One region of the Virgibacillus sp. JSM 102003 genome, then DNA from elsewhere that is predicted to be linked to it. Evidence: riboswitches for the same ligand, from Rfam matches in the RefSeq annotation. Region 1 holds a riboswitch; each other region holds the start of a gene.
What was found. A riboswitch is a leader RNA that binds a small molecule or an ion and turns the genes downstream of it on or off. The one in region 1 is predicted to bind cyclic di-GMP.

Region 1 (2,201 bases):
TTCCCTTTCACAATAGGCAAATCTCATCATCTTAAGGTATGTAAATAGAAGAAGAAAAATCACCTAGCACATTAGTAGACGTTTTTGCGGAGTCAAATGTTTCATGATTTTGTAGTAAGATTTGTTGCTTTTATCTACGCAGTTGATATTAACTGCGAACTACTTTTTAAAAAGTTTGAGTGTTCCTATACCGCTCCGGAAATACACTCCGCGCACCTAGGGCGGCTGATGAACCTCCTTGCTCCTACGTCGCTGCGTAGTCTCATCTAGGCGCAAGCTCCCACAGGAGTCTACGTGTATTTCCTTCGCTAGGTTTTACTCACTTTATCCTGTAAATTAATCAATGCTTATTGTGATATTGCTTCTTAGCCTTGGGAACACTTTAGGCTCTAATCAGAAATCTCTATCAGTGGAGGCAGAATACGCAGACTCCTATGGGAACAGCACGTTCCGAAGCCCCCGGAAGAAGCGTTCTGAATGCGTATAAAATTCATTGCTTTGTAAAAGGTAACAAATGTGAGAATACAGGCTGGTTTTTAGAGATGAGAACTTGCGCAATATTTTTGCCCATAAAGTAATACGTATATCGAATGTATGTCTTTGTTAGAAGGGTTTTTAATGTGCTAAATGGTTCGAATGACCTATATCGTCAAAATAATTTTTGAAAATTACAAAACTAGTTCGATTTTGACAAAAGAAGACACCCAATAACCCCCATAAATATAGTATAGTAGTCTTATAAAACGATGGTTCCTCAGAAAATAGCAAACTTATTGAAAAATGGGGGCGCAAAGTCACGGGTCTAAAGCTTTATAGCTATGACGGCCGGACTGCCTGGGAATTTAAATGGGGGACGATAGAAATGATTAATGCAAGAAAGAACAAAGAAATAGATTATGAGTGGTTGGAACTGATGAAAGAGGCAAAAACCATCGGGTTAACTTTGGAAGAAGTTAGGTTGTTTTTGGCAGATAAGAAAGAATAAAGCCTTTATTACTACATATGCCTAACGAAGACTTTCACCATTTAGACTTGGTGTAATGTCATGTTTTATAAGCATAAGTTAAATAAAATAAATAAATATTTTAAAAAGTCTTGTGCTTTATATAGAACCATACACCTTTTTATGTTATAATTTTTTTTGAAAGAAGGTGTATTACTTGATCGGTGAAAAAATAAAGCAACTACGTCAAGAAAAAAAGATGTCGATTTCTGAACTCGCAGATAAAGCTGGTGTAGCCAAATCCTATTTAAGCTCTATTGAACGAAGCCTTCAAACGAACCCATCGATCCAGTTTATTGAAAAAATTAGTTCTGTACTGGGAGTCCCAGTGAATGAGTTGATATTAGAAGATAAATGGAAAGAGACAGAGGAACAATTAGATGGTGAGTGGTTGAAAATTGTTCAGGAAGCTATGGAATCGGGTGTATCAAAAGAGCAATTTAAAGAATACCTTGAATTTACTAAGTGGCGAAAAGAACAGGATAAATAAGTGCTGACCGTAAAGCTAATGGCTTGCGGTTTTTTATTTTGCACTTAAAAAAATAATATAAATATTTCATGTAACAAATGGATTGTTCAATCGTTTAAATATATAGAGGGGGTGGGAGTTGATTGAAAAGATCCATATTTACAGATTTATTTGAGGCGTATCAACTTCCACTTTACCGCTATTTATTGCAGATGAGCCGAAATAAACAGGTTGCTGAAGAACTATTGCAGGAGACGTTTTATCGGGCGATGATTTCGTTAGAGGTGAAAAACATGGCACAGGCAAAAGCGTGGCTTTTTAAGGTAGCTCGTAACCTTTTCATCGATTGGACTAGAAAGTCTAAGTCTGAACAGCTTATGGTGGAACGAATTCAATTGGAACGTGCCGACAATAACAATATCGGAAACCCTGAAGAGCAGTTAGAGAACCTTACGAAGCAGGTACATATTGAAGAAGTTCTTAGCCGATTACCTGAACGAATGCGCACCATTCTTTACATACGTGAAATTCAAGGTTTTACATATCAGGAAGTCGCGACCGCTATGAATCTATCAGTTAGCCAGGTTAAAACTACGCTGTTCCGTGCAAGGAAAAAATTTCGATATTATGATCAGCTGCTGAAAGGAGAATATTCAGATGAAAGATGATAATGTCTTAGATGAATGGGAAGAGAAAGACCAAGCTGAATTAGATAAAAAGAGTGCGAGA
Region 2 (2,201 bases), on a different contig from region 1:
TTGAGAAAGACTGAATCGCATTGGAAGCTTCTCATGCAGCTGCTGTTTGGGGAAGACGGCAAGCCTGATGCCGAAATGGATCCACTCGCGCCAAGTAAACTGGAATTCTTCATTACTGGAAGAAATGATGAGCGAAGACGAGAATATGGCAGGAAGCGATATAACTTAGGTGTTCGTGTTTATGCGGATGTTATTAAAGCTGGGCAGGAATCTGGAGAATTTAGTGATCGTTTCGACAGTGAACTGCTTTCGCGATCAATCATTACGTTCATCGATGGTCTCGCCCTCGACGACGCAATCCTAGCGGAAAAGGACGTACAGCTGGAACAGCAGTCTAGCCTGTTCATTGAATATTTGAAAATGGCCTTGGATGTAAGAATGTAATGTCATCTGGTGTGGTGCATGATTATTTCATGTAGAAGAAGCTCGGGTCTTTTTGAGGCGTGGAAGCGGCGCCGTCCCCCTTGCTTCTTCTTAGAAAATTATTGTATGGAAATCTATATAGAAATGAAACAGTTGTAATCACGTGATTGTCTGTAAACATAAAAAAGGCCGTGGATATTATTTATCCACGGTGAGCCGTTTTTAGATGCGGGTTAGGAACTAATATATTTGTACGTTGATGCTGCAGAAAATCTCTGATTTCTTCCTCGGTAATACCTAATTCTTTCGCTTGTTTGATAAGTATTACCCAATCACGATCCAGTTGTTGTTCAGCCCCTTTTTTGTAGTGAGTCATAATAACCATTATTCCTCCCCTCTCAACCAAGATGAGGCAGCTGTGCTATCCTAGGTAACCCTTAGACCACTAGCTTTGCGTCCCTTCCTTTCAAAAGGTTTGCCTTTACTGCATCGGATTTTAGTATCATGTCTTTATATATCTTTCCATATCGCCCTATGGTCCCATAGGCTATATGAGGGATATGTCCAAGTGGATGCGATTTACGTCATTCATTTCTTGCTGTTGAAATGTCCCATCTTCGTATCTATTAATGTAAGGTTTGGGACATCTTTTTCCTTAGCTGTAAAATTAAATACAATTATGTATGTATTTAATATTAGTTGATTACAAATATTTTGTCAACTATCTATGAAGCCCCATTTGAGGACATTCTTTTACCGTCTATGAATGATTTTTTTCATATTTACTACTAGAAGATAAACGACAATCAGTGTCGTTTCCATATTAAGTATTGTATAATAAGTCTAATGTTATTTAGTGGGGGAGTCAGTGAAAGGGGCTATCAAGCATGAGTAATACAAAAACTAAATTTCAAATTCGTCGGGAAGAAACCTATGAGAATCTGATCAAGTTTGGTATTGTGCCGATGATGGATAAAGGTTTTGCCAAGACGAATCTTAGTGATATTGTTCGAGCGGCTGGTTATACGCGAGGTGCCTTTTATTTTCATTTTAATAGTAAAGAAGAGTTTTTCCTTCATGTATTGGAAGATCATGATAAAAGGCGAGGCAGTTGGGCTGAAATCCCTTATCACTATAATGCCCAAGAGACATCCTTAGAATCGTTGTTAAAGGAGTCTATTTTTTCGTTGTGGCAAAACGTTTACGAGAAACCACTTACCGGGTGGCTTCTACTGGTTATTGACTTTTATCAAAATGCCAAGGACATACCAGGTGTGAAAAAGCGTATGAAGCAGCTTCATGAGAACTTTGAAGACGATTTAATACTATTCCTGCAAGCTTTGAAGAAACAAGGATTTATTGATGAACATATCGATGAGAAGAAAGCGTTATGGCAGCTTGTTTCACTCACGTACGGATATTTAGTAAATTATTATATTTATGATCTGGATGATGTTGATATCGTTGTTAATGCATATGCAAAAATATTGAAAAATTAACGATTTTTGTTATCAGACAGTCATGAAGGATTAGTGGAAGAACCATAATAAAAGGTTATCTCGAACAATATGGGTTATGTTAGTTGAGCTCCCAAAATGAAAGGATGATTGTTATGAATACGGAAAAGCAGAGTTCTTTTAAAGAGCAGGCGGTATCATTTCTAAAGCTTGTAGCATCGGGGAATGTAGACGAAGCATACCAAAGATACGTCAGTCCGGAATTCAGCCATCATAATGCCTTTTTCCAAGGCGATGTAGAATCACTCAAACAAGCAATGAAAGAGGATGCAACTGAAAACCCTAACAAGATATTTGAAATCAAACATGCTATTGAAGAGG
Region 3 (2,201 bases), on a different contig from region 1:
AAACTATCACCTGCTTACAAAAATAAATTGAAATACCAGTTTACTAATCTTTCACCGTAAAAATATGTAATTAGGGTTGCAGCAACTATATATGGACCAAATGGAACGGGCTGCCTACGGTCAATTACCTTAAAGAAGAGCAGCATCATTCCTATTATTGCACCAATCATACACGAAAGAAAAAATGCCAATAGCACCTTATCAATTCCCAAAATAATGCCTAAGATGCCGAACAATTTCATATCTCCCGCGCCCATTCCACCACGACTGACAATTATTATTAATGCAAGGAGTGTGATTCCAATTATACCACCAAGAATGGATGACCACCACGGATCCAAAGGCTGTGCGATACGAATGATGATGAATAGTGGCAGAAAGAAAAGAAGCACTCTGTTTGGAATTAACATAAATGTGATGTCGGATACCAATATAATCATAAGCATCGAAACTAGAAGTAACGCCGTAATAATTTCTAGGTTTAATCCTATTAATGAGTAGCTCAATGCAAATAAAATACCAGTAGACAATTCAATTATAGGGTATATAAACGAAATCTTTTTTCGGCAATGTCTACATTTAGCCCCTTGGATGGCAAATGAAATAATCGGTATATTCTCATACCATGACAATTGATGGTTACAGTGGGGGCAAATTGACCGGTCGTTTGCGAAGGGGATATTTTCTGGCAGGCGTAATCCAACTACATTGAAAAATGAGCCGAAGATTAGGCCTAAGAGGAAAAAAAATAGTATTAGTAAAATGTCCATTCGTGTGGCTCCTTATTGTAAAGCTAGAAGAATATATATTGAAGAATACGCCCTGCAAGTATTGGTGCAAGGCGTAGGTTATATTTAAAATCATTTTAAATTATGTTGTTTTTAGTCAACACTTTCATCTCCATCGTATTCAAAATTCCCATTTCCATCTTTAGTAACTTTACCAGAATATTCGGTTTCTGTTCCTGGAACTGTAGGAACTTCATCTAGATACCCTTTGTCCTCTAGTTGTGATACCGATATACTTCCATCCGTATCATAATCACCACTAACATCCGCTAACCTTGCTGCATTTTCAATCAATTCTATATTTGCATCATGTGCCTTTTTCTCAGATTCACCTATAACATTCCCAACCGTCGGTACTGCTATAGCAACAATAATCGCCAATATCGCAATAACCGCCAACAGTTCAACAAGGGTAAACCCTTTTTCTTTTTTTATCATCTTTTTCATGCGTTCTAGCATAAAAATCCCCGCCTCTCTTAATATATAAGATAAAAAGTCTATTAAACTTAGCTGGCCGGTTGCACTACTTACTCCAAACTACCAAAGTGCCCAAACTACAGGTAATTTATCATCGCATCCTACTATATTCCTATATTCACTATAATATATTTTCAGACAAATATCTACCTTGTTTGCTAAATATTTTCAAACAAAGAAAACATTGGAATAACAACTGCGGTAATGATGCTGCCTACGATTATTGTCAGCACAATAATCATAAGTGGCTCGATTAGTGTTTTGATCCGATTCGACAATTGTTCTACCTCTTCTTCGTAAAATGCTGCAGCTTTTGAAAGCATATGATCTAAGGTACCCGTCTTTTCACCAATTTGAATCATCTGAACAACTAGTGCCGGAAATGCCCAGTGTTCTTTCATTGGATTAGCGATCGATTCGCCAACTTCCATCGACTTCCTGGATTGCTTTAATACATCTTGAATCACACGATTTCCAACGACTTTTTCGGTAATTTCGACTGATTGTAAGATTGGTACGGAACTATTTACTAGAGTACTCAACGTTTGTGTCATACGAACCAAGACACCTTTATGTGCAAGCACACCTATAAAAGGAAACTTTATTTTTAGCTTATCGGCACGGTAAGAAAACTTATCATTCTTCAACAGAGACTTATAAATTGCAATACCTAACAATGCTACAGCAATAAGTACCCACCAAAAAGCACTAACCCAATCACTCAAACTTAAAATAAACTGAGTGTAAGCCGGAATCTCTTCACCGAAGGAATTAAACATTCCAACAAATTGCGGAACAATGAATACGAGCAAGAACATACTTAATAATAGTGTGATAACTCCTACAACACCAGGATAAAGTAATGCAGAAACCACTTTTTGTTTATTACGATATTCTTTCTCATAATAATCAGCCATCTGGTTTAATATGTCGTCA
Region 4 (2,201 bases), on a different contig from region 1:
TGTTCATTGAAATTCATTCCTTTATGCACTTCTTTTGTTTACATTGTATCAAAGAATGACGATACCGCATTACAGTATCGCCATTTCATTCAATTAATCAGACTTCCTCTGTTCTTCTCTTTGCTTTTTCATGAAAAGGGACAATGGCTGTTCTGATCCAGTCATCAACTTATAGACATATGTGGAAGTAAGGTTATAACTGTTTTCAATACTTTCTGCTATATAGTTAGTTCGTTCGAAAAGGATGGATCGAAACTGATCAATTTGCCTTAACGTTTTCTCCATTAGGGCTTCCTGGTTTTCCAGCCGGTTGATAACTTGGTCCTGGTTATCGTCTTGTGTGGAAATCCGCTCTGACATCTGCTTGTTGAGATCATATAATTCACTCATGTTTGATGCGAGTGACTGGCTTGAAGTTTCATATTTTCCTAGCTTATCTACAATAGCCTGATTCGATTCGCTTAGGCGATTGACTTGTTCTGCAATCTCCTTATTTATTAGGCCGCCGTTTTCTATGATATCCTGCAATTTCGCATTATTGCTGTCTAACGTTTTCAGCCATTGGACAGCCTGATTCTCGAATTTTTTATGCTGCAGGTTACTTTCTTTTAATGCTTCCAGCTGCTTGCCAACTTCCTGCCACCTGCCTGCTTGCGTATTATTTTGGTGATGGTATAACGATTTTAAGTCACGGAAGGAATTGGATAATGATTTATTCAGTTCTTTCTGTTCTTTTATCATCTCGGAGAAATAATCTACGCGAAAGTATCCCTGGTTCGGCTCCAGAATATCGCTGTCATTCATATAGACGTCTGGATGATCATTATTATTAATATATAATCCCATCGCACGCTCACTTCCTTATTCATAGTATTGTATTATCCTATGCGGATTATGAAAAGACGGGACAATAATCCAGATGAAGCAAGTTAAAAATGTTTCACCATTTTTGCATGAATATTGCGTTAATTCACTATATATAGTATATTGTGAACAATATCTTTTATAGTGTTAGTACCATCACATCATGTACGATAATGGCAAAATCATTGAAAGATGATGACGCAAAGCTACAGGGGCTAAGTTGGGTTATCCAATATGTCAGCCAGCTTTCGAATACACTCCTTATTCCTGAAAGGGGGATGTGATTTGGATACAGAAGATGTTCTTAAGATTATTAACGATGATATTAAAATGCTTAAATCTTTGATGTATCAGGTTAAAGCGAATGGAAGTGATTTTACAGATCCATCATTAGTACAAGTTAGTCAACTACTAGATGTGAAGCTAAACCAACGAAATCAACTTTTGTCGATTTATACAAATGAACTCAATTAATCCTATTTTTATGTTTTTCTGGTACTAACACTGCCTTTCTATACTCCGACCATTTGTGGGGTATAGCTTTTTTTGCAAGAAAACACCCAGTTGTATGGTAAAATAGTAGGGTACTAATTTTACAATTTTATAGTTGGATGTGAAACGATGAGTATCGAAAACAAACCAAATAAATGGATAGTAACTATGCTAATCACTCCTATCCGCTTCTTCACCAGAAGACGTTCAAATATAGTAATTGAACAGAATGACACACTTCACATGAAACCACCTTACATTATTTTATCCAACCACGTAAACAACTGGGATCCACTGATTCTGAATAGTTATGTAAAGGAACCGATTTCTTTCATTGCTGCTGACCCTCTTTTTCGAAATCCTTTCTTAAAAAGAATATTAAACTATTTTGGTGCCATTCCAAAGATGAAATTCAAAAACGATACGAGCACGATAAGGGGTGTTCTGAAGGCTAAGAAGCATAATCGTGTTATCTGCATTTTCCCAGAAGGAAATCGAAATTGGGACGGTGACACGGAGCCGCTTATTTATTCAACCGCTAAATTAGTTAAGCTGTTGGACATCCCTGTTGTGATTGCAACGATTCGCGGCGGGCATCTGACTCATCCAAGGTGGGCAGCTAATCATCGCAAAGGCTTAATTTCTATCTCCTATAAAAAAGAATGGGATCAGGGAGCGTTCTCAAACGATTCACCTGACGTCATTAACCAGAAACTAACCGAGGCGCTTTACCATAATGAAATGGAATGGCAGTCTGGGGTTGCGGGTGAATATCAGGGGAAAAATCTAGCAAACTACTTGGAACGCCTGTTGTTTGTTTGTCCACATTGTAGAAAACCTGGACA

Region 2: it holds a riboswitch for cyclic di-GMP, as region 1 does, so the genes downstream of both, ACE1TG_RS13870 (anti-repressor SinI family protein) here and sinI (DNA-binding anti-repressor SinI) in region 1, are expected to answer to the same signal.
Region 3: it holds a riboswitch for cyclic di-GMP, as region 1 does, so the genes downstream of both, ACE1TG_RS01985 (prepilin-type N-terminal cleavage/methylation domain-containing protein) here and sinI (DNA-binding anti-repressor SinI) in region 1, are expected to answer to the same signal.
Region 4: it holds a riboswitch for cyclic di-GMP, as region 1 does, so the genes downstream of both, ACE1TG_RS13690 (Spo0E family sporulation regulatory protein-aspartic acid phosphatase) here and sinI (DNA-binding anti-repressor SinI) in region 1, are expected to answer to the same signal.

The regions. Positions count from the first base shown of each region.
Region 1 covers NZ_JBHFQH010000005.1:165,611-167,811, forward strand. The annotation lists cyclic di-GMP riboswitch class I at 754-838, shown strand; gene sinI (DNA-binding anti-repressor SinI) at 863-985, shown strand; gene ACE1TG_RS07515 (helix-turn-helix domain-containing protein) at 1,161-1,493, shown strand; gene ACE1TG_RS07520 (RNA polymerase sigma factor) at 1,616-2,140, shown strand; gene ACE1TG_RS07525 (anti sigma factor C-terminal domain-containing protein) at 2,130-2,201, shown strand, end outside.
Region 2 covers NZ_JBHFQH010000012.1:81,240-83,440, forward strand. The annotation lists gene ACE1TG_RS13865 (TetR/AcrR family transcriptional regulator) at 1-384, shown strand, start outside; gene ACE1TG_RS13870 (anti-repressor SinI family protein) at 566-748, opposite strand; cyclic di-GMP riboswitch class I at 772-853, opposite strand; gene ACE1TG_RS13875 (TetR/AcrR family transcriptional regulator) at 1,251-1,862, shown strand; gene ACE1TG_RS13880 (nuclear transport factor 2 family protein) at 1,976-2,201, shown strand, end outside.
Region 3 covers NZ_JBHFQH010000001.1:387,297-389,497, forward strand. The annotation lists gene ACE1TG_RS01980 (prepilin peptidase) at 15-770, opposite strand; gene ACE1TG_RS01985 (prepilin-type N-terminal cleavage/methylation domain-containing protein) at 882-1,235, opposite strand; cyclic di-GMP riboswitch class II at 1,292-1,376, opposite strand; gene ACE1TG_RS01990 (type II secretion system F family protein) at 1,424-2,201, opposite strand, start outside.
Region 4 covers NZ_JBHFQH010000012.1:30,873-33,073, reverse strand. The annotation lists gene rlmH (23S rRNA (pseudouridine(1915)-N(3))-methyltransferase RlmH) at 1-7, opposite strand, end outside; gene ACE1TG_RS13695 (hypothetical protein) at 94-846, opposite strand; cyclic di-GMP riboswitch class I at 1,030-1,117, shown strand; gene ACE1TG_RS13690 (Spo0E family sporulation regulatory protein-aspartic acid phosphatase) at 1,150-1,338, shown strand; gene ACE1TG_RS13685 (lysophospholipid acyltransferase family protein) at 1,486-2,201, shown strand, end outside.